One region of the Faecalibacterium sp. Marseille-Q3530 genome, then DNA from elsewhere that is predicted to be linked to it. Evidence: predicted binding sites of a transcription regulator. Region 1 holds the regulator's gene; each other region holds the start of a gene.
The links. Region 1 encodes HrcA, which represses chaperone genes, less so after heat shock. Its sites were predicted from a motif close to TGTTAGCACTCNNNNNNNNNGAGTGCTAACA; they were not measured.

Region 1 (10,146 bases):
CCCCGTCCAGAAATCAGCGGGCGTCCGGCCCGGCAGCAGGGGCACCCGCCCGGAGAACAGAGCCGTCAGCGCGGCCTCGTCCAGCGCGGGGAAGAGGTCCAGCTCCACAGCGGGGCGCTTCGGGCCGCGCCGGGGGGCCAGCAGGCCGGACAGTTGCATGATGCAGATGCCGGACAGGCCGTAGTCGGTGAACTGCACCTCACCCGTCTCTTCGGCCAGCAGGGTGTGGCGGTCCAGGTCGAGCAGCGCGGCGCGGGCCTTGACCCGGATGCCGGCCAGCGCTTTGTTGGGCCGGGCCGTCTGCAAGGCGGTCAGGCAGGGGTAGAGCGATTCCAGCTTTCCGCCGCACTGGGCGGCAAAGCGGGTGCCAAAGCCATCGGTGCCGAACTGCGGGCCTGCATTGCCGCCCATGGCGCAGATGACGGCATCGGCATGGAGCGTTTCGTTGCTGCGCTCGGCACTGTCGAAGAGGACAGCGTAGCCGTTCCGGTTCTGGCTCAGGGTGTTGACGGTGCAGCCGGTGCGCACCTCCACCCCCAGCCGGGCCATGTGGCCCTCCAGCAGGGCGAGGACGTCCGCCGCCTGATTGGAATACGGGTAGACCCGCCCGGCTTCGTCGGTGCGGGTGTAAAGCCCCAGCGCCCGGAACCATTCCAGCGGCGCGGCGGTGTTCACGGCGTTCAGCAGCGGGGCCAGCGCCTTTGGGTCTGCGGTGAAATAGCACGCCGGCGCGATGCCGGTGTTGCTGAGGTTGCACCGGCCGTTGCCGGTGGCCAGCAGCTTTTTGCCGCAGCGGGGGTTGCGGTCCAGCACGGTGACGCGCACTGCCCCGGCGGGGGCCGCCTGTGCTGCGGCCAGCGCCGCCGCCATCCCGGCTGCACCGCCGCCTAAGATCACGATCTGTTGCATGAAACGATCCTTTCTGAAAAGAGAAAAAGCCGCCGGAACCCTCCCGCGCGGCGCAGGGCCTGAAGAACAGACCCAGTATAGCATAAACCGGAAAAAACGGCCAGAGTTCAAACGGGAAAAACTATGGAAGAGCATTGACAGAAGAGGAAGAATCTGGTAGATTTGAAGCGATGCAGCAAAGATGCGGCTAAGAAATTTTAACTTCTCTCGAAAAAAATCGGGGGTACGATGAATATGTCATGGGATTATAGGATAGAGAGAAGCAGACGGCGAGCCGCTGCGCTTACGCTCCTGGTGGTGGTGTGCCTTTTCAACATTGTGGGCTATCTGGTATATGTGCAGCGCCAGTTCTATCGGGAGAGCACCCAAAACCTGCTGGAGACCTACGAGCAGGTGAACAAGACGTTTACCATGTTCGCGCAGCGCAACTGGAACGTGCTGAGCGAGTGGGGCAACAGCTTGCAGGAGGAGGCAGACGAAACGGCCATCCGGGCCAGTCTGCGCCACTTCAACCGCGAAAAAACGACCTGGCGGTACAGTGAGCTGTACCTGTTCAACGAGTCCAGCCAGTATCTGAAAGCCACCGGAGAGAGCGGAGAGGCGCAGGAACTGTGGGGCGCGTTTGCGGCGACGTATGCGACCGGCCGGTCCAGCGTGAGCAGCTATGTCATAGGCACGGGTGAGCGCCGGGTCGTGTTCACCGTGCCCATCCGGCCGGTCGAGGTCTCTGGTGTGACCTATACCTGCATTGCCGTCAGCTACAACAATGCAACGCTGGAAGAGATGATCGGCGGCCATGCCTACAACGGTCAGAGCGACTGCTACATCATCTACCCGGACGGCAGCGTGATGCTGTCCGAGGAGCCGAAGAGTGAGATCGAATCCCGGATGACGAACCTGTTCGATTATCTGGAGAAAAATGCCAAGGTCGATGCCGACGGCTTTGCCGCCATGCGGGAGAACGTGCGCAGCGGCGGCAGCGGCAGCACTGGGTATCGGTACGGCGGCAAGGGCTATTATCTGGTCTATCAGCCGGTGGGCTTTCAGGACCTGACCATCGTGGGCATCGTGGAGCGCGATGTCGTCGATGCCGGGATGCGGAAGATCCAGAAGGTCACCATCCTGCTGCTGCTTTTTTTGATGGGCAGCGTGGCCGTGGCGATGGTGCGGTCGGTCAAGCTGGATGCGGCACTGGAAATGGAAGAAAAAGAAAACGCCCTCCGCAGCGAAGCGCTGGAACGCCGGAAACTGGAGGGGCTGGCCAACACCGACGGCCTGACCGGCCTGTTCAACGAGCGGTGCTTCAACAGCACCCTGAAGCAGAAGGAAGAGGCGCGCCAGCCCTTTGCTCTGTTCTATCTGGATCTGGACCGGTTCAAGCCGGTCAACGACACCTACGGCCACGATGTGGGCGACCAGCTGCTCCGGGCCGTGGCCGACCGGCTGCGGAGCTGTGTGCGGAGCAGCGACTTTGCGTTCCGCATCGGCGGCGATGAGTTTGCCCTGATCGTGAACGGCGAAGTCGATGCAGACGGGTGCGCCCAGCGGATCGAGACCATCAAATCGGTCATCCGGCAGCCCTATGTGCTGGACGGCCGGACCATCTGCATTGGCACCAGCTGCGGTTCGGCCTGCTACCCGGCCGACCGGGCCGTCGTCCGCGACATCCGCATCCTGGCAGACCACCGGATGTATGAGGACAAGCAAAAACAGGGAAGCTCCCGCAGGCAGAGCTTCGCGCTTGAATAATTCTCCTTTCTCTACCACAAAATAACCACAGGAAACGAAATCTGGGAACCAAGGAAACGTGGAACCGAGAAAGGGAGAATGTGTTATGAAAGCAACCGGGATCGTCCGCCGCATTGATGAGCTGGGGAGGGTCGTCATCCCCAAGGAGATCCGCCGCACCCAGCGCATCCGCCGGGGAGACCCGCTGGAGATCTTCACGACCGGCGACGGCGAGGTCATCTTCAAGAAGTATTCGCCGGTGGGGGAGCTGAGCAGCGTGACGACGCAGTATGTGGATGCGCTGAGCAAGAGCTTCGCACTGACGGCCTTCGTCTGTGACCGGGACCGCATCCTGGCGGCGTCCGGTGCCGGGCGGCGGGACCTTGTGGACCGCAGCGTCAGCCAGCCGCTGGAAAAGCTGATGGACAGCCGGAAGCTCTACGCCAGCAGCGGCGACCCGGAAAAGGCCCTCCTGCCCTGCGAAGGGGCGCAGCGCGCTCTGCTCTGCGTCTGCCCCATCATCGCGGCGGGGGATGTGACCGGTGCCGTGGGCTTTCTGACCGAGGACCGGGCGGCACAGCCGGATGCCGCGCAGGAGAAGGCCGCAGCTGTGGCGGCGGCGTTTCTGGCAAAGCAGATGGAAGAGTGAATACCTTATAATAGAAACAAACGGCCTGCGCCTCGGCGTGGGCCATTTTCTTATGACCAATTTGTGAATCTTTCAAAACTTTTCTGCGAACCTATTGACAGCGCGGAAAAATTGGATATAATGGTCTTAGCACTCAGGAAGACAGAGTGCTAAAGAACAAAAAGCAAACGAAGGAGGCAGGCGCTATGACGATGGATGCACGCAAGCAGCGAGTCTTGCAGGCGATCGTGGCGCTGTATGGTCTCGAAGGGGAGCCTGTGGGCAGCAGTGTGCTGGCGAACTACTTTGACATGGCAGTTTCCAGTGCGACGCTGCGCAACGAGATGGCGGCGCTGACCAAGCTGGGTCTGCTGGAGCAGCCCCACACCAGCGCGGGCCGTGTGCCCAGTGCCAAGGGCTACCGTTATTATCTGGACAATCTGCTGACGGATGACCAGCCGCTGGACCGCGTGACCCGCGCACGGGTGGACGCCGTGTTCGCCAGCCTGGACCACGAGCCTGAAAAGCTCGCCCAGGGTGCCGCACGGGCGCTGGCCCAGATCAGCGGCTGCACCGCAGCCATCAGCACCCCCTGTGCCGAGGACCTCTGCATCGCCCATTATGAGGTGGTGCAGGTGGGCCGCAGCGCGGCGGCAGTGCTGGCGGTGACCACGGCCGGCTACGTCCGGACCCGCGTGGCGCGGGTGCGCACCGGCCTCTCGCGTGAGGATGCTGCGGCGCTGGCCGCCCTGCTCAACCGGAACCTGACATTCGTGGCTCCCATGGATCTTTCGCCCCGGCTCCTTGCAGAGCTGTGCGGCCAGATCAGCCCGGAGCTGGTGCCGGTGGTGTCGGCGGCAGCGGCCATCCTGCAGGATTCCACCAAACCGCATGTCTATCTGGGCGGCGAGCAGTACCTGCTCGACTGGCCCCAGCTGGAAGGCAAGGTCGGTTCCATCCTCAGCCTGCTGAGCGATGAGGAAGCGGCCGCCCGGCTCATCGCCCCGCCCACAGAGCAGAGCGAGAGCATCCTGCTGGGCGAGGACATTGAGCCGCAGATCCCCGGCCTGTGTATCGTCAGCGACCGTTATCTGGTCGGCGGTGGGCTGTGGGGCTCGGTGGCACTCATCGGGCCGACCCGGATGCCCTTCCCAAAGCTGATGCCTCTGCTCCACACCTTTGCCGACCAGCTCGGCGAAGGCATGAGCGGCAAACGAAAAGATACCCCGCAGGCAGCCGCACCCCGGCGGACTGTGATCTATAAGGAGGACCTGGAATGAGCGAAGAAACCAAGAAGACCCCGCAGGCGGAACCCGCCGCAGAGCCAAAGACCGCTGAGCAGGCCGCACCCGAAGCAGCCGCTGAACAGGCTGCACCCGCATCCGAGACAGCGGAACCCAAGGATGCGAAGAAGGACGGCTGGTTCAAGAAAAACCGCGACCTGGAAGCTGCAAAGGCAAAGCTGGAAGCAGCCGAGCAGGAAGCGGCCCAGACCAAAGAAAAGTTGCTGCGGATGGCTGCCGAGTACGACAACTACCGCAAGCGCACCGCCCGCGAAGCTGACCAGAAGTTCAACGATGGCATCTCCTTTGCGGTCAACCAGATCATCCCCATCCTTGATACGCTGGAGATGGCGGCCAACGCCCCCACCACCGACGAGAATTACAAAAAGGGTGTGACCATGACGCTGGACAAAGCGGCCAAGGCACTGGATATCCTCCATGTGGAGGAGATCGAATCCCTGGGCAAGCCGTTCGACCCCAATTTCATGAACGCCGTGCAGCAGGTCCCCGCCGAAGAGGGCCAGGAGAGCGGCACGGTGGTCACCGTCTACCAGAAGGGCTACAAGCTGGGCGACAAGATCGTCCGCCATGCGACCGTTGTGGTGGCCGAGTAACTTCGCAAAGACCCGCAAGGGTTTTCAAATAAACATCCGCTTATCCACTTTGAGCATCATATAAACAAATACGTTCTGATTTGAGAGGAGCTTTCATTATGAGTAAGATCATTGGTATCGACCTTGGCACCACCAACAGCTGTGTGGCTGTTATGGAGGGCGGCGAACCCGTCGTCATCGCAAACTCTGAGGGTGCCCGCACCACCCCGTCCGTTGTCGGCTTCACCAAGACCGGCGACCGTCTGGTCGGCCAGGTCGCAAAGCGTCAGGCCATCACCAACCCGGAGAACACCGTTTCTTCCATCAAGCGCCAGATGGGCACCGACCACAAGGTCACCCTGAACGGCAAGGAGTACACCCCCCAGCAGGTCAGCGCTATGATCCTGCAGAAGCTGAAGGCAGACGCCGAGGCTTATCTGGGTGAGCCTGTCACCGAGGCAGTCATCACCGTCCCCGCATACTTCAACGACAGCCAGCGTCAGGCCACCAAGGACGCAGGCACCATTGCCGGCCTGAATGTCAAGCGTATCATCAACGAGCCGACCGCTGCTTCTCTGGCCTACGGCATCGATAAGGAAGACGACCAGAAGATCATGGTCTACGACCTGGGCGGCGGCACCTTCGATGTCTCCATCATCGAGATGGGCGACGGCGTCACCGAAGTTCTGGCCACCAACGGCGATACCCACCTGGGCGGCGATGACTTCGACCAGCGCATCATCGACTGGATGGCAGACGCCTTCCAGACCGAGAACGGCATCGACCTGCGCAAGGACAAGATGGCTGCTCAGCGCCTGAAGGAAGCTGCTGAGAAGGCAAAGATCGAGCTGTCCAGCGCAATGAGCCCCCAGATCACCCTGCCCTCCATCACCGCCGATGCGACCGGCCCCAAGCATCTGGATATGACCCTGACCCGCGCAAAGTTCAACGAGCTGACCGCAGATCTGGTCGACCGCACCATGACCCCTGTCCGCAAGGCTCTGCAGGATGCAGGCCTGCGCGCTTCTGACCTGAAGAAGGTCCTGATGGTCGGTGGTTCGACCCGTATCCCCGCCGTCTACGACGCCGTGAAGAAGGAACTGAACTGCGAGCCCTTCAAGGGCATCAACCCCGACGAGTGCGTGGCAGTCGGTGCAGCCATTCAGGGCGGCGTCCTGCAGGGCGACGTCAAGGGTCTGCTGCTGCTGGATGTCACCCCGCTGAGCCTGGGCATTGAGACCCTGGGCGGCGTCTGCACCAAGATCATCGAGCGCAACACCACCATCCCCACCCACAAGAGCCAGGTCTTCTCCACCGCTGCTGATAACCAGCCCTCGGTCGAGATCAACGTTCTGCAGGGCGAGCGTGAGTTCGCACGCGACAACAAGAGCCTGGGTGTCTTCCACCTGGATGGCATTGCTCCGGCTCCCCGTGGTGTGCCTCAGATCGAAGTCACCTTCGATATCGATGCAAACGGCATCGTGAAGGTCAGCGCAAAGGACCTGGGCACCGGCAAGGAGCAGAACATTACCATCACGGCTTCCACCAACATGTCCAAGGACGACATCGACAAGGCCGTCAAGGAAGCAGAGCAGTTCGCAGCAGACGATAAGAAGAAGCGCGAAGAGGTCGATATCCGCAACGGTGCCGACCAGATGGTCTTCCAGACCGAGAAGATGCTGAAGGAGAACGGCGACAAGATGCCCGCAGACGTCAAGAGCGAGGCCGAGGCAAAGCTGGCCGACCTGAAGACCGCTGTGCAGTCCGGCTCCATCGACGACATCAAGGCAAAGCAGGACGCGCTGAGCCACGTCTTTGAGAAGATGTATCAGGCAGCTGCTGCCGCACAGCAGGCCGCAGGCGCACAGCCGGGCCCCGATGCCGGTGCAGCCAACCAGCAGAAGCCCAATGACGACGGCGTCGTCGATGCAGACTTCAAGGAAGTCTAAGTTTTGATACAGGCAGCACATGTCCGGCCAAACCGGCGGATGTGCGCTGAGATATAAGCAAAAGCCGCTCCGGTTTTGCCGGAGCGGCCTTTGTGGGTTAAACCTCTCAGTCTCGCTGACACTCGCCAGCTCCCCAGCCGGGGAGCCCTTGGCAGGTCGGCCAGCATTGCGCAGATTGCTGGATGTTTCCCGCTGTGGGAAACGGGAGCGCGCTGCTGTCAGGGGGAGGTTGCTACGATACGAGAGGTGAGTGGATATGGCACAGGAAAAGCGTGATTACTACGAAGTGCTGGGGGTATCCAAATCGGCCACGGATGCGGAGATCAAAAAGGCCTACCGCAAGCTGGCAATGAAGTACCACCCGGACTACAACCCCGGCGATAAGGACGCCGAGGAAAAATTCAAGGAAGTCAACGAAGCCAACGAGGTGCTTTCGGACCCGAAGAAACGCCAGATGTACGACCAGTATGGTTTTGCAGGCGTTGACCCCAGCTACGCAGCCCAGAACGGCGGCGGTGCAGGCGGCTTTGGCGGGTTCGGCGGCGATGGCGTCGATCTGGGCGACATCTTTGGCGATATCTTCGGCGGCGGGTTCGGCGGCTTTGGCGGTGCATCGTCCCGCCAGGCCAACCCCAACGCCCCCCGCAAGGGCCAGGACATCCGTGTCCGGATCACCCTGTCGTTTGACGAGGCCGTCCACGGCTGCAAGAAGAACATCACCATCACCCGCCAGCAGGAGTGCACGGAGTGCCATGGCTCCGGCTGTGCGGCAGGCTCCAGCCCGGAGACCTGCCCCGACTGCGGCGGCCGCGGCTATGTCATCCGCCAGCAGCGCACACCCTTTGGCGTGATGCAGACCCAGCAGCCCTGCTCCCGCTGCGGCGGCAAGGGCAAGCTGGTCAAGAACCCCTGCAAGGTCTGCCACGGTTCCGGCAAGACGGCCACCCGGAAGACGCTGGAGGTATCCATCCCCATGGGCATCGACGACGATCAGAGCTTTGCACTGCGCGGCATGGGCGATGCCGGTGCCAACGGCGGCCCCGCAGGCGACGTCATCGTGATGGTCACGGTGCGGCCCAGCGAGGTGTTCCAGCGCGATGGCTACGACGTCTGGGTCACGGTGCCCATCACCTACAGCCAGGCCGTCCTCGGCGACGAGATCACCGTGCCGTCCATTGACGGCAAGGTGGAGTACACCGTCCCCGAAGGCACCCAGAGCGGGACTACCTTCCGCCTGCGCGGGAAGGGCATCCAGTATCTGAACGGCCGTGGCCGGGGTGACATGTACGTCAAGTGCGAGGTCGAGATCCCCAAGAAGCTGAACAAGGCCCAGCGCGACGCCCTGAAGAAATTCGAGGGCACCCTGAAAGAAGAAAACTACGAAAAGCGCAAGGGCTTCTTCAAAAAGCTGAAAGACCTGTTCAACTGATCACCAGAAACAGAAAGACCCTCCCGGAAATGTTCCGGGAGGGTCTTTTGTGTCTTCCGAACTCAGCCCATGTAGCTGATGTTCACGTCGATCTGGCCGCCGTAGCCGGGGATGCGGGCGGTGCAGCTGCCCTGCCACATGTTGCAGGCGATGGGGCTGCTGGCGACGTTGTAGTGGGCATTCCAGATGTTGTACTGGGTCAGCCGGCTCATGTCCAGGCGCTTGCGGAACCAGGTGGTGGAGGCGTAGACGCCGGGCTGATAGCCCAGAGCCTTAACCTCTTCGCAGAAGGCGACCGCGCACTTGGTGCGGTCCTCCACCCCCAGACCATCGGCACGGCCGGAGCCGGAACCGGAAGCCTCGGTGTCAAAGTAGATGGGGTAGTCCAGCTGGCGGCCGTTCAGCACATACACGCAGGCCTGCGCTTCCTCGCGGGCTTCGTTCTCATTGACGGCCTGGGTGAAGCAGTAGACGCCCACCCGCAGACCGGCGTTCCGGGCATTGGTGAAATGCTCTTCGAACTTGGGGTCCTGCACCAGCGTGCCGGAACCGTAGCCGCGGTAGCCGATGCGGATGATGACGAACTCGACGCCGGCCTGCTTGGCCTGCTCAAAGTTGATGCTGGACTGGTATTTGGAGACGTCGATGCCAAAGGTGGCGTTCTGCTGGACGCCGTTGGCATCAAAGTAATAGAGCTTGTTGTCGATGGAGCGGATGCCGGTGACGGGGTTGGTGGTGTTTTGCTCATAATAATAGGTCTTGCCGTTCACGGTCCGCCAGCCGGAGTAGGTGGGGCGCGGTGCAGGTGCAGCAGGTGTGGAGGTGGAGGGCTTGTCTTCCTCCTTTTTGCCGAACAGCAGGTTCCACAGCCATTTCAGGAAGCCGTTCTCGCTGTCAAGGCACTGGGCGGAGACGCTGCTTTCGTCCAGCGTTCCGGCGTCCAGCGCGGCGCGGATCTCTTCCGGCGTCAGCAGGATGGTGCCGTTGGTATCGGAGATCCCGGCAGAAGCGACCGCCTCGCCGTTCTCAGAGGCGGCGGGGGTCTCGGCGGCTTCCGCTTCCAGCGTTTCCACCGGGGCGCTCAGCGGGTCTTCTGCGGCCAGTTCCGCAGTCTCCTGCACGAAGTGGGGGAAGAGGGCGTTTTCGTGGTCGTTCTCCTCGGCAGGACCGGCCATCGGGTCGGCGGCGGGAGTCTCAGCGGACGGCTCCGCAGGGGTCTCGTCCGGCACAGCGGCGGGGGCTTCTTCAACGGGGGCTTCCGCCGCAGGTTCAGTGCTGGAAGCAGGCACCTCAGCCTCCGTCGGGGTCACAGACACCGCGGCAGAGGAAGCAGGGGTCTGCGCCGGTGCGGTCTCCTCCGCAGCGGCGCTGGAAGCAGACGCTTCTGCTGTGCTCTCCGAAGCGGCTTCCGTGGAGGCGCTCTTCTCCGGCTGAAGGCTGATGGCGGGGGCCTCCCACTCCACCGCCGCAGGCGCGACGGTCAGACCCGCAGGCTGGGTAGCCAGCAGGATGGTGGTACTCGCGCCGCCCACGGTCAGAGCCAGCGCCATGACAAAGGCGGCAATGGCCTGCCCCGCATTGCGGCGGGTGTTTTGATCGGATGTACGATCCGGAACCGATGGAAATT
Region 2 (10,146 bases), on a different contig from region 1:
TCGGCCAGATCGAACAGCTCCTGCTTCAGGCGGCTGGGCAGCACGGCCAGCCCCATGACCTCGATGAGGCCGATGTTCTCCTTTTTGATGTGGTGGAGCTTGGCGTGGGGGTGGTAGACGCCAAGCGGGTGTTCCGGCGTGGTGATGTTGTTGCGGAGCACGAGGTCCAGCTGGAATCTGCCGTCCCGCATCCGGGCGATGGGGGTAATGGTGTTGTGCGGCTCACCGTCGGTCTCAGCGTAGACGAAGCAGGATTCGTCGGTGTAGCCGCGCCATGCGGTCAGAATCTTGTCCGCCAGGTCCACCAGACGGCCATCGTCCTCGCAGGTCAGGCGGATGCAGCTCATGGGCCAGTGGACGATGCCGGCTTCGACATCCTCATAGCCGGGGAAGGTCCAGCTCCTCTCGATGGGAGCTTTGGCCATGGCGAACTCATAGTGGCCGCCCTGGAAGTGGTCGTGGCTCAGGATGGAGCCGCCCACGATGGGCAGGTCGGCGTTGCTGCCCACGAAGTAGTGCGGGAACAGTGCTACGAAGTCCAGCAGCTTGCGGAAGGTAGCCCGCTCGATCTTCATGGGGGTGTGCTGGCTGTTGAACACGATGCAGTGCTCGTTGTAGTAGACGTAGGGGCTGTATTGCAGATTCCACGCGCTGTCGTTGATGGTCAGCGGGATGATGCGGTGATTCTCGCGGGCGGGGTGGTTCATCCGGCCCGCATAGCCCTCGTTCTCCACGCAGAGCTGGCATTTGGGGTAGGCGCTCTGGGGGGCCAGCTTGGCGGCGGCGATGGCCTTGGGGTCTTTTTCGGGCTTGGAGAGGTTGATGGTGATGTCCAAATCGCCGTAGGGCGTTTTGGTGACCCACTTCAGGTCCCGCTTGATGCGGTAGCGGCGGATGTAGTCGGTGTCCTGGCTGAACTTGTAGAACCAGTCGGTGGCAGCCTGGGGGCCTTCCTCCTCGTACCGCTCCTCAAAGTTGGCGCGGACGATGGAGGGGCGCGGGGTCAGGACGCCCATGAGTTTGGTGTCAAAGAGGTCGCGGGCGGTGGAGTTGTCCGCGCACACACCGCGCGATACAGCATCGTCCACCAGCGTTTTCAGGATGGATTCGAGGTCTTTGTAGCAGACTTCGCCCTCCGGCTCGGTGAAACTGTCCAGCTGCATGGTCATGAGCAGCTGGTTGCGGATGTAAATTGCATCGTCCGGCAGGATGAGGCCGGTGTCCAGACCATAGTTGACGAGCTGCTGAATGGCAGTGGAGATCACAGGACAGCGCCTCCTTCCGGGCGGATGGAGAGGATGTGGCAGCGGCCCTTGCCGAGGATGGCCTCCATCTCAGCCTTGAAGGAATCGAGCCGGGTCAGCGGTACAAAAGCCTGCACAGTGCCTGCGAAGCCGCCGCCGTGGACGCGGACTGCGCCCTCGCCGTGCAGGAAGTGCTTGGCGGCAGCGATGGTCACGGCCACCTCCTGATGCTCCTTATACCCGGCGGGGATGACGTTCTGCAGGTACTCCCAGCTGCTCAGACCGGACTCAGTGACCAGCGCAAGGAAGGTCTCGAAGTCGTCCGCGCGGAGGGCGTCCACCTGCTTTGCGACCCGGTCGTTGTCGGCGTAGACGTGGAAAGCGCGCAGAACGGCACGGTCGCCGCATTGTCTGCGGCACTCCGGCAGTTTGGAAAGGAAGGTCTCGAACGGCACATCGCGCAAAACTTCGCCGCCGCAGACCGCTGCCACGGCGCGGCAGTCGGCCGGGATGGCGGCATACTCGTCGGTCAGGTCGGCGTGGTCTGCACCGGAATCCAGGATGCAGAGCGCGAGGCCGGCCTTGGAGAAATCGACCTGTACAGGCTCGACCACGGGGTGGGCCGGGTCGGCAAAGTCGATGGTGATGATGTTGCCGACGCTGGAAGCCATCTGGTCCATCAGGCCGCAGGGCTTGCCGAAGTAGACGTTCTCTGCCCACTGGCCGATCTGGGCAATGGCGATGGGGGAGACCTTTTCGGTCATGAAGCAGTCGTTCAGGATGACGCCGATCAGCACCTCGAAGGCGGCAGAGGACGAGACGCCGCTGCCCTTGGGCACGTTGGAGGAGATGTAGACGTCCAGACCGGAGAGGCTGGCCCCGCGCTCCTGGAAGGCCTTGCACTCGCCGCGCAGGATGGCGGCGCTGGTGTTTTCCTCTTCCTTGCGGGCCGTCAGGTCGGCCAGGTCGATGACGCACAGGTCGTAGCCCTCGCTCTGGACGCGCAGCTGGTTCAGGCGGTTGGGGGCGGCGGCTGCGATCATGTCAATGTTGACGCTGCCAGCCAGCACACGGCCGTGCTGGTGGTCGGTGTGGTTGCCGCCGATCTCGGTGCGGCCGGGGGCACTGTACAGCCCGGCCTCGGTGTGGGCACCAAACGTTTTTTCCAGCCCGTCCAGCACAGCAGCGTAGCGGGCTGCCTGTGCGGGGGTCTGTTCGGGGGCGCAGCAGTACAGCGAGGCCAGACGCTCGGTGTGGGCGCCGCCTGCCAGCTCCTGCTTCCAGACAGAAACGGATTTCATCATGGCGAGTTCCTCCTCTGAACAAATCGTGCAAACTTCGTCACAGCCCATGCGGCGGGCCGTGGGATTCTTTCGATACTCCTATAATAAAGAATCTGTGCCCAAAAGACCATGCGTTATTGTTGCATCTGAATGCAAAGTTGCCAGAAAATCCGGCACAAAATTTGTGCAGAAATTCCTGCAACAGAGCTGAAAAAATCCTCCAAACCGGAAAAGCATTGGCCACAACCCACAAAGAACGGTCGGCTGCGGGTCGATCAGGGCCAGAGTTCCGATATGGAGGATTGGATTTTGCCGGCGGGTCAGTGAAAGTCCGGGCCGGTGAGGCCGTCGAGATTCAGCATCCCTTCCAGTGCGGCCACATCGGCGGAGACGTCCAGCGCGTCGGACTGGAACAGCTTATCCAGCTGGTTTTCGAAGGCCGTGATGAGCAGGTCCATCGAGCGCTCGATGCTCTGCCTGGCGTCGGTGATGTTCTCGCCCTGCACATCCTGCGCCGAGAGCTGGGCGTAGGTGTTCAGCAGTTTGAGGGCCGTGGGCAGGTAGTAATCCATGAACTTTTGCAGCTGGGCCTTTTTATCCGGGTCTTTCTTGGCCAGAGCAAAGATGCGGGCGCTGAGCTCTTCCAGCCGGGAGATCTTGGCCGTCATCACCGGGTCGGGGATGGCATCGTTGGCGCGGCGCAGCTGCTGTTGAAGGGAGGCGTACAGGTCTTCCGCTTCCGGCTCCGGCTGCGGGGCCTTGGGCGGCTGGGGTGCGGCTCCGCGCACGACAAGGGTGTCGGTGCGGTAGTCGATGTAGGCATCGGCCCCGAAATAGCCGTGGTCGATGGCGTGTTCCACCGCAGCGCGGCCACGGACTGCGTCGATGCCGACCGCCGCGAACAACTCGCCCAGCGCGATATTGTCCCGGTCGCCGACGATCTTGTCGAGCTTGCGTTCCAGCTTGCGGGCGCGGTCCATCCGCAGGCCGGTGAAGAGGGCTGCGCCGCCGCCGATGGTCTGGGCCAGCGCCGTCAGCAGCTCACCCCAGTCGATCTCATGGTCCCAGCAGAGCTCCTCCATGACATCGGCCAGGTCGCCGATGCCCACCAGCAGGAAGATGGCACCGAAGATGGTGCACAGGGTGGTGAGAGTCTTGTGCCACTGCTTGGCGCTCTTCTGCTCCGCAGTGGGGACATCTTGGTCGGAGACCATCTCACTGCGCTGGCCGGAGGCGGCGCTCTGTGCGGTGCGGGCGTCCTCTGCGTGGCTGTCGCGGGCGGGGTCGGCGTTGGTCTGCTCCTTTTTCTCGGCATCCCGGTCGATGGCGCGCAGGATGAAGAACAGGATGCCCAGCCACGGCGACATGGCGAACAACACCAGCAGAAGGATGGTGGGGAGATGGGCAAGGAAATGGTTGCTGCGTTTTGGCTCCATGGGGCAAATTCCTCCTAAAATGAAAAGAACCGTGTTCCACCTTATTATAGCGGAACGCGGCTCTTTTGTTAAGGGATAATTTATCTGGGAGTAAACGCCTTATTTCATCAGGCTGCAAACAGCTTCGGCATACGCGGCGGGATCATCCACAGGCAGGCCCTCGATGAGCTGTGCCTGTGCATAGAGCAGGTCGCTGTATTTCTTGAGCTTTTCGGTGTCGCCGGCCTCCTGTGCGGCCTTGAGCACGGCGAAGACGGGGTGATGGATGTTCAGCTCCAGCACCTTGTCGCTCTTGACGCCCTCGCTGCCGGGCTGCTTGGAGAGGACCTTCTCCATCTCGATGGAGAGCGGGCCGTCTGCGGAGAGGCAGACCGGGTGATCCTTCAGGCGGGTGGAGACCTTGACCTCCTTGACCTTGCCGTCCAGTGCATCCTTCATGGCATCGAACAGGGGCTTGTTCTCGGCGGTGGCATCCTCGGCGGCCTTCTTCTCGTCCTCGGTCTCAAGGCCCAGGTCGCCGCTGTTGACGTTCTTGAACTCAACGGTGCCGTCCTTGCCCTCGGCATCCTTGCGGGGATAGGTGCGCAGGATCTGCAGGCAGAACTCATCCACATCCTCGGTCAGCAGCAGCACGTCGTAGCCCTTGTCCAGCACCAGCTCAGCGGCGGGGAGCTTGGCCAGACGGTCGGTGGAGTCACCGGCTGCAAAGTAGATGAACTTCTGCTCAGCGGGCATCTTGTCCACATACTCCTGCAAAGTGACCATCTTCTGCTCCTTGGCAGACCAGAACAGCAGCAGGTCGCGCAGCAGCTCGCCGTGCATCCCGTAATCGGAGTAGGCGCCGAACTTGATCTGGCGGCCGAACTCCTTCCAGAAAGCTTCGTACTTCTCGCGGTCGTTGGTCAGCATGGCGTGGAGCTCGTTCTTGATCTTCTTTTCCAGTGCGTTGTGGATCAGCTTGAGCTGGTTGTCCTTTTGCAGCATCTCACGGCTGATGTTCAGGCTCAGGTCCTGGCTGTCCACAATGCCCTTGACGAAGCTGAAGTAATCGGGCAGCAGGTCGCCGCACTTTTCCATGATGAGCACACCGGAAGCGTAGAGTGCCAGACCCTTTTCGTAGTCCTTGGTGTAGAAGTCGTAGGGGCGGTGGCTGGGCACAAAGAGCAGGGCGTTGTAGTTCGCGGTGCCCTCGGTGCGGCTGACGATGACGCGGGCGGGGTCGGTATAGTCGTTGAACTTATCCTTGTAGAAGGCGGCGTACTCTTCGTCGGAGACTTCGCTCTTCTGCTTCTTCCAGATGGGCACCATGCTGTTCAGGGTCTCCAGCTCGGTGTAGGTCTCCCACTCCGGCTTGTAGTCATCGGGCTTGGGGTCCGGTTCGGGCTTCTGGCGGCTCTTCTCGCGCTCCATCTGGATGGGATAGCGCACATAGTCGCTGTACTTCTTGACAATGGCCGCGATGCCATATTCATCGAGGAAGTTCTCGTAGTTGTCGGTGTCGGTGCTGGGCTTGATGTGCAGGATGATGTCGGTGCCCACGGTGTCCTTTTCGGCCGGGTTCATCTCGTAGCCGTCCGCACCGCTGGATTCCCACTGCCAAGCCTGGTCTGCGCCGTAAGCTTTGGAGATGACAGTGACCTTGTCGGCCACCATGAAGGCCGAGTAGAAACCGACGCCGAACTGGCCGATGATGTCGATGTTCTCGTCCTTGTTCTCTTTCTTGAAGTCGAGCGAGCCGGAGTGGGCGATGGTGCCGAGGTTGGACTCCAGCTCTTCCTTGGTCATGCCGATGCCGTTATCGGAGACGGTCAGGGTGCGGCTGTCCTTGTCGCGGGTGAGCAGGATGCGGAAATCGCCTTTGTTCATGCCGACGGAGGTGTCGGTCAGGCTCTTATAATACAGCTTGTCGATGGCGTCCGAAGCGTTGGAGATCAGCTCACGCAGGAAGATCTCCTTGTTGGTGTAGATGGAGTTGATCATCATGTCCATCAGCTTTTTGCTTTCCGCCTGAAATTCTTTCTTCGCCATAATACAAAACCTCTTTTGTTCAGATTCGGTGCCAGAAAGCCGGAGTTCGGGATGACGGCTTAGCACTCATAACTTTCGAGTGCTAATATACACCGCTTCGCATCAAAAATCAAGGGGTTTCATAAAAAGTTCAGAAATGTTTACGGTTCTCTTTGCATTCCGGCTCCAAACCCATTATAATAGTCCCGACAAAGTCGGAAAGGATGACTTCGATGCAGTTTGAAATGTGTGCGCTTCCCGGTGGAGGGAAGCTGGAACTTTATCTGCGCAGCCCGGCTCCGGCCATGCCGAACGCGCTGCGCCGTCCGCTGGTGCTGGTGGTGCCCGGCGGCGGGTACGAACACGTCAGTGCCCGCGAGGCCGACCCGGTGGCGCTGCAGTTTGCAGCGGCAGGGTATCACGCCGCCGTGCTGACCTACAGCGTGGGCGAGGGGGCACGGGATCACCAGCCGCTGCGCCAGCTCCGCGCGGCCATCGGGCTGCTGCGGCAGAACGCAGAACGCTGGGGCATCCTGCCGGACCGGATCGCCGTTTGCGGCTTTTCGGCGGGCGGGCACCTGGCGCTGTCCGGTGCGGTGCTCGACTGCCCCGGCGAGGCGGCAGACCGCAGCCGGAAGCCGGATGCCGTGCTGCTGGCCTACCCGGTCATCACGGCGGGGGAGTATGCCCACCGGGGCAGTTTCGTGCAGCTTTCGGGCAGCGAAGACCGGGCGGAGCACCAGAGATTTGGGCTGGAAGGAAAGATCACGCCGGATACACCGCCGGTCTTCGTCTGGCACACGATGGAGGACGCCACCGTCCCGGTGGAAAACACCCTGCTCCTCCTTGCAGCGCTGCGGAAGAACCATGTTCCCTGTGAGGCGCATCTGTTCGAGAAGGGGGTCCACGGCACCAGCATCTCCACCGCAGAGGTGGATGCCGCCAGCGCCCACCGCGCCCATTGGGTGCAGCTGGCGGTGGAATGGCTGAACGACACCTTCGACTTCCATCTGGAATAAACTGGATTTGTACAGTTCTACAAAAAATTCATGAAAAAATAGTTGACCTGCAACAAATTTTAGCGTATACTGGTCAGCGAAAACAAACGCCGGGCACACCGCCCGGAAGGAAGAGGGAACATTTATGGCAATGCGGCCGGAAATTTCTGTCAAGAACCTGATGATGCAGGCATTCCTGACGGGCTGGGAGCTCTCCGACAAGAGCATCTCGCAGGATGAATATCTTCAGAGCGCCATTCAGGTGATCGAGGTGCTCCAGGTGGAGCCGGAGAGCCTTTATGCCGAGGAGGGCCTCGGCCTGCCGGACGGCGAAGAGGTGGACCATCTGGACGACCTGCTCCGGGCAGACGGCCAGTGGATCTATTACGGCGTCGAGGCAGAGAACTTCTTCCTCATCCAGTGGTATCCGGATGTGGAGTCCGCCAAGGCCAAGCTCGCGGAGCTGGACGCCATGGGCGACGGCAGCCGGCAGTATCTGGTGGACATGAGCCTGAAGCGCGAGAACCCCAGCAGCGCCGAGAACTTCGGCAATTCCAACCCCGTCCAGCTCCGCTCCTGATGTTGATTTTTAAGAGGAAAGGGACCCCAAGCAATGCAGCTTTCTCAGACTGAACGTGAGCAGCTTTACGCCATTCTGGAACAGTACGACCAACATCCCAAAGTGCAGGAGATGCGGGAGTTCATCCAGCATGGCGATGTGACCACCTACCAGCACTGCAAGAATGTGGTGCTGGTCAGCTTCTGGCTCAACCGCCGCTTCCATCTGGGTGCCGACGAGACCGCGCTGGCGGTGGGCGGCTTTCTGCACGATTTCTACCTGTACGACTGGCACAAGACGAGCAGCTTCCATGGCATCCGCCGCCTGTTTGAGATGCACGGCTTTTCGCACCCCGGCTCGGCCTGCGTGAATGCGGAGCACTACTTCCACATCACGAAGAAGGAGCAGGACATCATCCAGAGCCACATGTGGCCGCTGACCTTCCGGCATGTGCCCACCTGCCGCGAAGCCATCATCGTCTGCCTGGCCGATAAGTATTGCGCTGTGGTGGAGAGCATGTTCCGCCGCGCCAAAGTCGCCACCACTGTGGGTGCGGATGGGGCCGACGACACCGAGTGGTAAAATAGAAAACCCTCTCAGTCTCACTTCGTTCACCAGCTCCCCCGAAAGGGGGAGCTTTTCTTGTGCCGTAAAATACAGCACAAGACCTCGCCCATCGGGAGAGGTGGCATTGCGAAGCAATGACGGAGAGGGTCTTTCTTTTTCAGCGACTTATTCCGACCGCAGGGCCTTGACGGGGTCGGAACGGGAAGCGCCCTTGGCGGGGATGAAGCCGCCGAGGATGGTCAGCACGGTGGCCAGAACGATCAGCACAAGGGCTGCGTTCAGCGGCAGGCGGGCGACCACGTTGGTGCCGTTGGAGATCTTCTGGATGAGCATGTTGCCGGGGATGAGCAGGATCTCGCTCAGCACGACGCCCATCACGCCGGAGCACAGACCGATGATGAAGGTCTCGGCGTTGAACACCTCGGAGATGTTCCGCTTGGACGCGCCGATGGCACGCAGGATGCCGATCTCCTTGCGGCGTTCAAGCACGCTGATATAGGTGATGACGCCGATCATGATGGACGAGACCACCAGCGAGATGGAGACGAAGGCGACCAGCATGTTGGAGATCATGTTGATGATCTCGGTCACGGAGGTCATCAGGGTGCCGACGACGTCGGTGTACTGGATGACCTTGTCGTCCGCGCCCTGGGACCGCATGTTGTCGTTATAGGCGTCGAGCTTGGCCACGACGGACGCCTTGTGGTCAAAGTCCTGCGGATAGATCTTGATCTGGCTGGGGGCGTCGAGGTCGGCATAGCCCAGCGTCTGCAGGTTGCTGTCGTAGGTGGCGGTGGAGGAGAGCATGGCCGACTTCATCAGGTCGGTCAGGTCGTCCTCGCTCATGTTGAACTGGATGGCCTTCTGGAAGGCTGTGGCGTCGATCTTCAGCGCGCTCTCCATCTGGCTGCCCAGCTGGGAGAAGCTCTGCTGCATCTGACCCTGGATGTTCTGGCTCATCTGGGTCATCAGCTTGGTCATGGCCGTCTGCATCGCGCTGCCCAGCTGGGTTTGCAGCGTCTCGGAGATCTGGGACGAGTAGCTTTCCATGAGGGTGGACATCGCCGTCTGCATGGCCTCCGAGAACTGGGCCTGCAGGGCGTCCTGGTCGAACAGTTCGCCCATGGCGTCGTTCATCAGGGTCTTGAAAGCATCACTCTTGAGGTACTGGGAGAAGCTGATCTTGTTCAGGTTCAGGATGCCGTTCCCGATGACATAGTCCTTGTAGCCGACCAGAACCTTCTGGGCCAGCTCCTGCATCTTGTCTTCGGAGACGGAAAGGTCCATGTTGGCAAAGAGGTCGGTCAGGGTGCTCATGTCAAGATCAGGCGTTTCGGTCAGATCCAGATCCAGCTGGAAATCGTCGGGGTCGAGCAGCGAGCCGAGATCGACCGAACCGTTGTCCAAATCGAATGCACCGCTGAGGTCGAAATTCAGCTTGCTGGTGTCGAACTGGAAGGCGCTCTTGAGCATGTCGGTGTCGATGCGGAACAGGCTGCTCATATCAAAGGCGGAAGCGTCTTCGGTGCCGAAGGGTTCGCCGTTCATCACATTGATGGCAGGGGAGGCCAGCTGGTCTTGGACCATCTGAGAATCGGCTGCGGCGGCGATGACGTGCTGGGTGAGGGCGGCCGGATAGGCGATGCCGGAGGACAGCATGGAAGCAGAGGCATCCTCTTTGGGCTGCACGACGCCCACCACGGTCAGGGCCTCGCTGGATGCGACAAGGCTCTTCATGAAGTCCTTGTCGTCGGACTTGTCCACCCAGGCATTGTGGTCGTCGTCGCGCAGATAGCGGTCGGCCGCGTTGACCAGTTTGAACTGGATGCCGATGAAATCGCTGTACCGATAGGTCTTGAAGTCGGTGGGGACATCGACGTTCTGGTTCTGGGCGAACTGCTGGATCATCTTGTCCAGCTCGGCGCTGTCCCGCAGGCCGAGGGCATACAGCGCATAGTCGGTGATGGTGCCGTCGGCACCCAGCACGGCAACGCATTCGTTGTACTTCTCCGGCCAGCGGCCCGCTTTGACTTCGTACTGGGAGTTGTAGAG
Region 3 (10,146 bases), on a different contig from region 1:
CGTAGTCGCCCCGGATGATGGCCTTGGCGATGAGGGTCTCGACCCGGCTCTGGATGAACCGCTTGATGGGCCGTGCACCATAGACGCTGTCGTAGGCAGAGTCGATGATGAAGTCCTTGGCGGCGGTGGTCACATCCAGTTTCAGATGCTTGCCCTCGTCCATGCGGCGGCGCAGATCATTGAGCTGCAGGTCCACGATGCTGCGCATCTCATCTTTGGTCAGGCTCTTGTAGTAGACGATCTCGTCCAGACGGTTCAGGAACTCCGGACGGAACTTCGACTTGAGCAGCGCGTCGATCTGCTGGCGGGCCTCCGGGCTCAGCTCGTTGGAACCGCTGGCGCGGGCACGCTCCAGATCGTTCAGGATGATGTCGCTGCCCAGGTTGGACGTCAGGATGATGACGGTGTTCTTGAAGTCCACGGTGCGGCCCTGGCTGTCGGTGATGCGGCCATCGTCCAGCACCTGAAGCAGGATGTTGAAGACGTCCGGATGGGCCTTTTCCACCTCATCGAACAGCACGACGCTGTAGGGCTTGCGGCGGACGGCCTCGGTCAGCTGACCGCCCTCTTCGTAACCGACGTATCCCGGAGGCGCGCCGATCAGGCGGCTGACGCTGAATTTCTCCATATACTCCGTCATGTCGATACGGACCATGTTCCGCTCATCGTCGAACAATGCCTGTGCCAGCGCCTTGGCCAGCTCGGTCTTGCCGACGCCGGTGGGGCCGAGGAAGAGGAAGCTGCCGATGGGGCGGTTCGGGTTGGCGATGCCGGCGCGGCTGCGCAGGATGGCTTCGCTGACCTTGGTGACAGCCTCATCCTGGCCGATGACCCGCTTATGGAGCACATCGTCCAGATGCAGCAGCTTCTCGCGCTCGCCTTCCACCAGCTTCTCGACCGGGATGCCAGTCCAGCGGGCCACGATGCGGGCGATCTCCTCGTCGGTCACGCGGTCGCGCAGGAGACTGTCCTCCTTCTTCTCGTTGGCCAGCTTCTCTTCGGCTTCCAGCTGTTTCTGCAATTCGGGCAGTCTGCCATACTTCAGCTCTGCTGCCTTGTTCAGGTCATACTCGCGCTGCGCCTTCTCGATGGCGGCATTGGTCTGCTCGATCTGCTCGCGCAGGGTCTGCACCTTGCCGATGGCGTTCTTCTCGTTCTCCCACTTTGCCTTCATGCTGCGGAATTTATCCTGCAATTCGGCCAGTTCTTTTTCCAGGTCGCGCAGACGGCTCTGGCTGAGCGCATCGGTCTCCTTTTTCAGGCTGACCTGCTCGATCTGCAGCTGGGTGATGCGGTGGGCCAGATCATCCATCTCGCTGGGCATACTGTCCATCTCGGTCTTGATCATGGCGCAGGCTTCATCCACCAGGTCGATGGCCTTATCCGGCAGGAACCGATCGGTGATATAGCGGTCGGACAGGGTGGCGGCGGCGATCAGGGCGTTGTCGCTGATCTTGACGCCGTGGAAGACTTCGTACCGTTCCTTCAGGCCGCGCAGGATGGAGATAGTGTCCTCAACGGTCGGTTCGTCCACTTGCACCGGCTGGAACCGGCGTTCCAGCGCGGGGTCCTTCTCGATATACTGGCGGTACTCGTCCAGCGTCGTCGCACCGATGCAGTGCAGCTCACCGCGGGCCAGCATGGGTTTGAGCAGGTTGCCCGCATCCATGGCACCGTCGGTCTTGCCTGCACCGACGATGGTGTGCAGCTCATCAATGAAGAGGATGATCTTGCCCTCGCTCTTCTTCACCTCGTTCAGAACGCTCTTCAGGCGCTCCTCGAACTCGCCGCGGTACTTTGCACCGGCCACCAGCGCGCCCATGTCCAGGCTGAACACGGTGCGGTCTTTCAGGTTTTCGGGCACATCGCCGCGCACGATCCGTTCGGCCAGACCCTCAGCGATGGCCGTCTTGCCGACGCCCGGCTCACCGATCAGGCAGGGGTTGTTCTTCGTCTTACGGGACAGGATGCGGATGACGTTGCGGATCTCCTGATCCCGCCCGATAACGGGGTCCAGCTTCTGCTTGCGGGCCAGGTCTACCAGATCCTGACCGTATTTTTGCAGGGCATTGTAGGTGTCCTCCGGGTTGTCATTGGTCACGCGCTGGTTGCCGCGCACAGCCGTCAGCTGCTGTAAGAAGGCATCCTTCCGGATGTTGAACGCGCGGAACAGGTCTGCGGTGTTCTGGGTCTGCTCGTCCAGCAGACCGAGGAACACATGCTCGACACTGACGTATTCGTCCTTCATCGCCTTGGCCTCGCGGGCAGCGGCGCTCAGGACCTTATCGGTGGCCTGCGAGATATAGACCTTGTCAGGGTCACGGCCGGAGCCGGACACACGGGGCAGCGCCGAGAGCTTTTCGGCCACTGCGGCGGCAAAGCTGCCGGGGTCTACGTTCAGCTTCTGGAGCAGCTGCGGGATAAGCCCCTGCTCCTGCGATGCCAGTGCGTGCAGCAGGTGTTCCGGCTCCAGTGCATTGTGCTGGTACTCCACGGCCAGCTGCTGAGCAGCCTGCAGCGCTTCCAGTGTCTTCTGGGTATATTGATTGGTATTCATAGAATCGACCTCCATTCGTACCGGATGTTGATTTAGCAGTCGTTCATTTGATATGCTATTTTGTTTTTAGCACTCTAGCTGTTCGACTGCTAAAATTATATTCCAAACCCCCTGTGATGTCAAGAGCGCAGGCCCCTGCTCCACGGAAATTCACAAAAAGTTTGCAAATAAAAAGTGCCCTGCCGAAAAAGCAGGGCACCGTTTCCATATTCGATCGAATGTCAGCGATCAGAGCTTTTTGCCCGTCAGCATCTCATAGGCTTCGAGGTACTTCTCGATGGTCTTGTCGATGACGTCCTGGGGCAGGTCGTAGTTGCTGTCCGGGTTGGCCTTGAGCCAGTTGCGGACGAACTGCTTGTCAAAAGAGGGCTGGCCGTGGCCTGCCTCATAGCCTTCCAGCGGCCAGAAGCGGGAGGAATCGGGGGTCAGCATCTCGTCGCCCAGAACGACATTGCCGTTCTCGTCCAGACCGAACTCAAACTTGGTGTCGGCGATGATGATGCCGCGGCTCAGGGCGTATTCTGCGCACTTCTTGTACAGCGCGATGGTATAGTCCCGCAGCTTGGTAGCGTACTCTTCACCGTGGCCGGGGAACTGCTTTTCCAGCACAGTGATGCTCTGCTCGTAGGAGATGTTCTCGTCGTGGTCGCCGATCTCCGCCTTGGTGGAGGGGGTGTAGATGGGCTCCGGCAGCTTCTCAGACTCCTGCAGGCCCTCCGGCAGCTGGATGCCGCAGACCTTGCCGGTCTTCTGGTAGCTGGCCCAGCCGCTGCCGGTGATGTAGCCGCGCACGATGCACTCGATGGGCAGCATGGTCAGCTTGCGGCACTTCATGCACTTGCCCTCGAACTGGGGCTGCTGGAAGAACTCCGGCATATCCTTCGTGTCCACGCTCAGCATGTGGTTGGGCAGCACATCGCGGGTGTAGTCGAACCAGAACTTGCTCATCTGGGTCAGCACCTTGCCCTTGTTGGTCACTTTATTTTTCAGGATCACGTCGAATGCGGAAATGCGATCCGTTGCGACCATGATCAGGCTGTCGCCGTTGTCATAGATCTCGCGGACTTTTCCTTCTTTGATAGGCTGGAACTCCTTCATCGCAAAACACTCCATTTTCCTTATTTCGATGTTCTACTGTTTCCTTTGTGCGGCCGCTCCGGCCATGCGGCAGAGCGCGCACAAGGGAGCCATTCCCCTGTGCGGACAGGCCGAACGGCTTTTTCTTACGTATCCAGTCTATCATATTTTCTGTCCGTTGGGAAGAAACAGAATGGAAGGAAAATCTCCCGGTTTTTCAGATTTTCTCGTGAAAACTGCAAAAAATCACGCTCGATTTTCGTCAAAATGACGGAAATAGTCATACTTTCGTCCTTGAATGCCCTCCCGGAACATGATAAAATGAAGGCAGCAGAATTTTTAATCAGGAGGTATTTTTTCATGGGCAGATTTCCGAAAGACTTTTTATGGGGCGGTGCCACCGCCGCCAACCAGTGCGAGGGTGCCTACAACGAAGGCGGGCGCGGGCTGGCCAATGTGGATGTCGTTCCCTTTGGCGAGGACCGCTTCCCGGTGATGTTCGGCAAGCTGAAGATGCTGGAATGCGATGACCAGCACTACTATCCCTCGCACGAAGCCATCGACATGTACCACCACTTCAAGGAGGACATCGCCCTCTTCGCTGAGATGGGCTTCCGGTGCTACCGCCTGTCCATCGCGTGGACCCGCATCCTGCCCCACGGCGACGATGCAGAGCCCAACGAAGAGGGGCTGGCCTTCTACGATGCGCTGTTCGATGAGTGCCGCAAGTACGGCATCGAACCGCTGGTCACCATCTGCCACTTCGATGCGCCCATCGCGCTCATTCAGAAGTATGGCGGCTGGAAAGACCGCCGGATGGTGGATGCCTACGTCCACTACTGCGACATCATCTTCCGCCGCTATAAAGATAAGGTAAAATACTGGCTGACCTTCAACGAGATCAACATGCTGCTGCACATGCCCTTCATGGGGGCAGGCCTGCTGTTTGAGCCCGGCGAGAACGTCGAACAGGCCAAGTATCAGGCCGCTCATCACGAGCTGGTGGCCAGCGCCAAGGCCGTCCAGCTGGCGCACGAGATCATGCCCGGCTGCATGGTGGGCTGTATGCTGGCCGCAGGCGAGTTCTACCCCCGCACCTGCGCCCCGGCGGATGTGCAGGCCGCTGCCGAAGCCGACCGCGACAATTACTTCTTCATCGACGTCCAGTCCCGCGGTGCCTACCCGGTCTGGGCCAAAAAGCGGATGGAGCGGGCCGGCATCCAGCTGCGCACCGAGCCGGACGATGACCAGACCCTGCGCGAGGGCACCGTGGACTTCATCTCCTTCAGCTACTATTCCAGCCGCTGCATCACGGTGGACCCGGAGCTGTTGGAGCAGGCTGACGGCAACGCCCTCGGCGCGGCGACCCGAAACCCCTACCTCAAGGCCAGTGCGTGGGGCTGGCCCATCGACCCGGTGGGCCTGCGCATCACCATGAACGCCCTCTACGACCGCTACCAGAAGCCGCTGTTCATCGTGGAGAACGGTCTGGGCGCGGTGGACACGGTGGAGCCGGACGGTTCCATCCACGACAGCTACCGCATCGACTATCTGCGCGCCCACATCGAGCAGATGGAAAAGGCCATCAACGAGGACGGCCTGCCCCTGCTGGGCTACACCACCTGGGGCCCCATCGACCTTGTCTCCGCCTCCACCGGTGAGATGAAGAAGCGCTACGGCTTCATTTATGTAGACAAGGACAACGCCGGAAACGGCACCCTGACCCGCAGCCGGAAGGACAGCTTCTACTGGTATAAAAAGGTCATTGCGACCGATGGTGAAGACCTTGCCTGAGATCATTGCACACCGCGGGTCAACCTATCTTGCCCCCGAAAACACCCTGTCCGCCTTCCGCAACGCCATCGACCTCGGTGCCGACGGCGTTGAGATGGACGTCCAGCAGACCCGCGACCATGGCCTCATCATCCACCACGACTACCTCATCGACATCGGCACCGAGCTCTCCGCCAAGATCTACGACCTGACCGTCGGTGAACTGCGCTCCATCGACCTGACCAAATGGAACGGCGTCAGCCTCACCACCGAAAGACTGGCCACTCTGGACGAAGCGCTGGCCTGCTGCAAAGAAATGGAGGGCTGCACCGTCCAGCTGGAACTGAAGGCCCCCATCCTCCCCGACCCGGACTTCGTGCCCCATGTCGTGGACTGCATCCGCGCTTCCGGCATCGCAGACCGGCTGCTCCTCGTCTCGTTCCGCCATGACCTGCTTCAGCAGGCCAAGGCGCTGATGCCGGAACTGCGCATCGGCGTCCTGACCCTGGGCGACCTGCTCAGCATGATGCTCCCGCCGCCGGTGATCTGGCAGGACCTGGGCCTTGTCAACAGCATGGACGAGCCGCTGGACGAGGAGAACTGCCCCGCCCTGAAAAAACAGGTGGGCATGGTCTCCAGTGTTATTTCGGACAAGCTGACCCTCATCGCGGCTCTTTACCCGCAGATGTCGGTCCGGCAGATCCTCGCCACCCTGTCCGCGCAGGCAGACCCCGCCGCCTATGTCCGGACGCTGGGTTTCCCGGTGGAGCTGGTCAGCTGCGAGTACCACACCGCCTTCGCCAACCCGGAGGTGGTCAACCAGCTCCACGACGCCGGCTGCAAGGCCGCGTTCTGGACCGTCAACACCGAGGATGTCGTCCGCTCTCTGGTGCCTCTCGGCCCGGACTGCTTTGTCACCGACCGCCCCGACGTCATCCGCGAATGGATCGAAAAAGCACAGGCTGAAACGTAACGGAACCCCTCTCCGCTCTTGCCTTGCCATGCAGCTCTCCCTTTGGAAGCGCTGGCGCACGGCGAGACGGAGAGGGGTTTATTTTTTATAAACGCTCTTGACATTCCGGGATGCAAGGGTTAGAATAGTATCGTATCAAACAGTTTTATCCAAAACAATCATCCATCCAACAATTCAAAGGACGAACCATCATGTGTGACGAAATCAACTCCAGCTGCCCGCCGGTGACGCCCCCCTGGGAGCCGCCGCAGGTCATCCCGGCGCAGATGCGCCGGGTCAACAACCTGATCTTCCGCAAGATCAACCAGTTCCACCGCGAAAATGAGGTCGAGGACGTGACCCCGATGCACGAGTGGATCCTGAGCTACCTGTTCTGGCACAGGGACGAACCCGTCTACCAGCGGGACATCGAGCGGGAGTTCTCCATCACCCGCTCCACTGTGACCAACATTTTGCAGCTCATGGAGCGCAAAGGCTACATCGAGCGTCAGAGCGTACCGCAGGACGCCCGGCTCAAGCGCCTGGTGCTGACCGAAAAGGGAGCCTGCATCCACGAAAAGACCATGCAGTCCCTGCACCAGACCGACGAATTTGTGGAGAGCCTGCTCACCCCGGAGGAGAACGCCGAGCTGCTCCGCCTGCTGAACAAGCTGCGCAAGGGCCTGCAGTGACCCCGCGAATCGTACGATTTTTGAGAGTTTCATGACTTTTTCAGGAACTTTGCAAAAACGCATTGACAATTAAATTGTTTTGTATAGAATTGTTCTTTGTCAAACAAAAAAGTAAAAAACAGGAGGATTACCAGATGATCAAAAAATTAGTGTCACATCTGGGCGAGTACAAACGCGCCGCGATCCTGACACCGATCTTTTCCGCATTGGAAGCGGTCATGGACGTTCTGCTGCCCACCATCATGGCCTTTATCATCGACCAGGGCATTGAAAAGGGCGACATGAACGCCGTCATCAAATACGGTCTGCTCACCTTCCTGGTGGCCGCCATTGCGCTGCTGCTGGGTGTGCTGGCCGGCAAATTCGCCGCCGAGGCTTCCACCGGCCTTGCCGGCAACCTGCGCGACGCGATGTATGAGAACATCCAGCATTTTTCCTTCTCCAACATCGACAAATACTCCACGGCCGGTCTGGTCACCCGCATGACCACCGACGTGACCAACGTGCAGAACGCCTTCCAGATGATCGAGCGCATGTGTGTGCGCGCCCCGGTGCATCTGGTCTTCGCGCTTCTCATGGCATCCGCCATCAGCGGCACGTTGTCGCTGGTGTTCGTGGTGGCCATCGTCTTCCTGGTGGCAGTGCTGGCCTCCATCATGATCCCCACCTTCAAGATCTTTGACCGCGTGTTCAAGAACTACGACAACCTGAACGCCTCGGTGCAGGAGAACATCTCCGCCATCCGCGTGGTCAAGAGCTTCGTCCGCGAGCACTTCGAGAACGAGAAGTACACCACCGCCTGCGAGAGCCTGTACAAGCAGTTCGTCAACGCCGAGAGCCGCCTGAGCTTCAACAACCCCGCCATGCTGGTCTCCGTTTACGGCTGCAACATCGCCCTGAGCTGGTTTGGTGCCCACTACGTGCTGAACGGATTCATCACCACCGGCCAGCTGAACGCCCTGTTCGGCTATATCATGAACATCCTGATGGCCCTGATGATGCTGAGCATGGCCTTCGTCATGATCTCCATGTCCGCTTCCTCTGCCCGCCGCATCGTGGAAGTGCTGGACGAGACCACCGACCTGCCCGCCCCCAAGGCTCCGGTGGACACCGTGGCCGACGGCAGCATCGCCTTCGACCATGTCACCTTCAAGTACAAGCATGGTTCCGGCCAGCCTGTCCTGAACGACATCACCTTCACCATCCGGCCAGGCGAGACGCTGGGCATCATCGGCGGCACCGGCAGCGCAAAATCCAGCCTGGTTCAGCTCATCCCCCGCCTGTACGACCCGGAGACCGGCTCGGTCAAGGTCGGCGGCGTGGATGTCCGCGACTACAACCTCGACGTGCTCCGCCGCGAGGTCTCGATGGTGCTGCAAAAGAACGTCCTGTTCTCCGGCACCATCCTCGACAACCTGCGCTGGGGCGATGAGAACGCCAGCGAGGAAGAGTGCATCCGGGTGGCCAAGCTGGCCTGCGCCGATGAATTCATCGAGCGCTTCCCCGACAAATACAATACCTGGATCGAGCAGGGCGGCTCGAACGTTTCCGGCGGTCAGAAGCAGCGCCTGACCATCGCACGCGCCCTGCTGCGCAAGCCCAAGGTGCTGATCCTGGACGACTCCACCAGCGCCGTGGATACCGCCACCGACGCCAAGATCCGCAAGGCGTTCCGGGAAGAGATCCCCGGCACCACCAAGATCATCATCGCACAGCGCATCTCCTCCGTGCAGGATGCCGACCGCATCCTGGTGCTGGACAACGGCCAGATCAACGGCCTGGGCACCCACGAGGAGCTGCTGAAGACCAATACCATCTATCAGGAAGTCTACAACAGCCAGACCCAGAGCAGCGGCGACTTCGACAAACAGGGAGGTGAGCAGTAATGGCACAGGTGAAAGAAGTTCGCGGCCCCGGCCCGCGCGGCGCAGGCCAGCCCCGGCCCAAGGTCGAAAATCCGGGTCTGCTGCTCAAGCGGATCATGGACGAAGTGTTCCAGCACTATCTGCCCCACTGCATCTTCGTTCTGGTGTGCATTGTGGTCAGCGCGCTGGCCAATGTGCAGGCCAGCCTCTTCCTCAAGACCCTCATTGATGATTACATCGTGCCCATGACCCAGCAGGCCACCCCCGATTTCGGCCCGCTGGCCGCAGCACTGGGCCGCATCGGCTGCGTTTACGCCGTCGGCGTTCTGGCCGCGTGGCTCAATTCCCGCATCATGGTCAACGTGACCCAGGGCACCCTGCGCAACCTGCGCACCAAGCTCTTCACCCACATGGAGAGCCTGCCCATCCGGTATTTTGACCAGCACCCCCACGGCGACATCATGTCCGTGTACACCAACGACGTCGATACCCTGCGCCAGATGCTCAGCCAGAGCATCCCGCAGCTGACGTCCAGCGCCATCACCATCGTTTCCGTCCTCACCAGCATGGTGCTGATGAGCTGGCAGCTCACGATCGTGACCCTGTGCATGGTGGCTCTGATGCTCTTCTGCACCAAGAAGATCACCTCCATGAGCGGCAAGTACTTCATCGCCCAGCAGAAAGACCTGGGCAAGGTGAATGGCTACATTGAAGAGATGATGGAGGGCCAGAAGGTCGTCAAGGTCTTCACCCACGAGCAGAAAACGCTGGACGGCTTCCGTGCACTGAACGACAAACTGAAGGACAGTGCCAAGCAGGCCAACGGCTACGCCAACAACATCATGCCCGTCACGGCGCAGCTGGGCAACATCAGCTATGCAGTCTGCGCTCTGGTGGGCGCTGCCATGGCCGTCGGCAATGTCGGCGGCATGACGCTGGGCACCGTCATGGCCTTCCTCTCCCTGAACAAGAGCTTCAACATGCCCATCAGCCAGGTGTCCATGCAGGCCAACAGCATCATCATGGCTCTGGCCGGTGCCGAGCGCATCTTCAAGATGATGGACGAGACCAGCGAGACCGATGAGGGCTACGTCACCCTCGTCAACGCCAAATACGATGCGAACGACCAGCTGGTCGAGACCACCGACCGCACCGGCCTCTGGGCCTGGAAGCACCCCCACCACGACGGCACCACCACCTACCACAAGCTGGCAGGCGACATCACCTTCA

Region 2: a site for HrcA is predicted at 6,049-6,079, ahead of htpG (molecular chaperone HtpG). Genes of this name have one in related genera too.
Region 3: a site for HrcA is predicted at 2,622-2,652, ahead of clpB (ATP-dependent chaperone ClpB). Genes of this name have one in related genera too.

The regions. Positions count from the first base shown of each region.
Region 1 is NZ_JAFREH010000003.1:119,154-129,299, reverse strand. Features, by position in the region: gene J3350_RS04875 (aminoacetone oxidase family FAD-binding enzyme) at 1-909, opposite strand, end outside; gene J3350_RS04870 (diguanylate cyclase domain-containing protein) at 1,228-2,658, shown strand; gene J3350_RS04865 (stage V sporulation T C-terminal domain-containing protein) at 2,744-3,286, shown strand; gene hrcA (heat-inducible transcriptional repressor HrcA) at 3,472-4,545, shown strand; gene J3350_RS04855 (nucleotide exchange factor GrpE) at 4,542-5,162, shown strand; gene dnaK (molecular chaperone DnaK) at 5,261-7,090, shown strand; gene dnaJ (molecular chaperone DnaJ) at 7,347-8,519, shown strand; gene J3350_RS04840 (GH25 family lysozyme) at 8,582-10,146, opposite strand, start outside.
Region 2 is NZ_JAFREH010000010.1:49,566-59,711, forward strand. Features, by position in the region: gene galT (UDP-glucose--hexose-1-phosphate uridylyltransferase) at 1-1,265, opposite strand, end outside; gene J3350_RS09420 (galactokinase family protein) at 1,262-2,548, opposite strand; gene J3350_RS09425 (5-bromo-4-chloroindolyl phosphate hydrolysis family protein) at 2,848-3,963, opposite strand; gene htpG (molecular chaperone HtpG) at 4,063-5,991, opposite strand; gene J3350_RS09435 (alpha/beta hydrolase) at 6,204-6,989, shown strand; gene J3350_RS09440 (hypothetical protein) at 7,114-7,548, shown strand; gene J3350_RS09445 (HD domain-containing protein) at 7,582-8,109, shown strand; gene J3350_RS09450 (ABC transporter ATP-binding protein/permease) at 8,260-10,146, opposite strand, start outside.
Region 3 is NZ_JAFREH010000006.1:62,795-72,940, forward strand. Features, by position in the region: gene clpB (ATP-dependent chaperone ClpB) at 1-2,557, opposite strand, end outside; gene J3350_RS06890 (phosphoribosylaminoimidazolesuccinocarboxamide synthase) at 2,786-3,655, opposite strand; gene J3350_RS06895 (6-phospho-beta-glucosidase) at 3,995-5,428, shown strand; gene J3350_RS06900 (glycerophosphodiester phosphodiesterase) at 5,409-6,380, shown strand; gene J3350_RS06905 (MarR family winged helix-turn-helix transcriptional regulator) at 6,572-7,051, shown strand; gene J3350_RS06910 (ABC transporter ATP-binding protein) at 7,186-8,937, shown strand; gene J3350_RS06915 (ABC transporter ATP-binding protein) at 8,937-10,146, shown strand, end outside.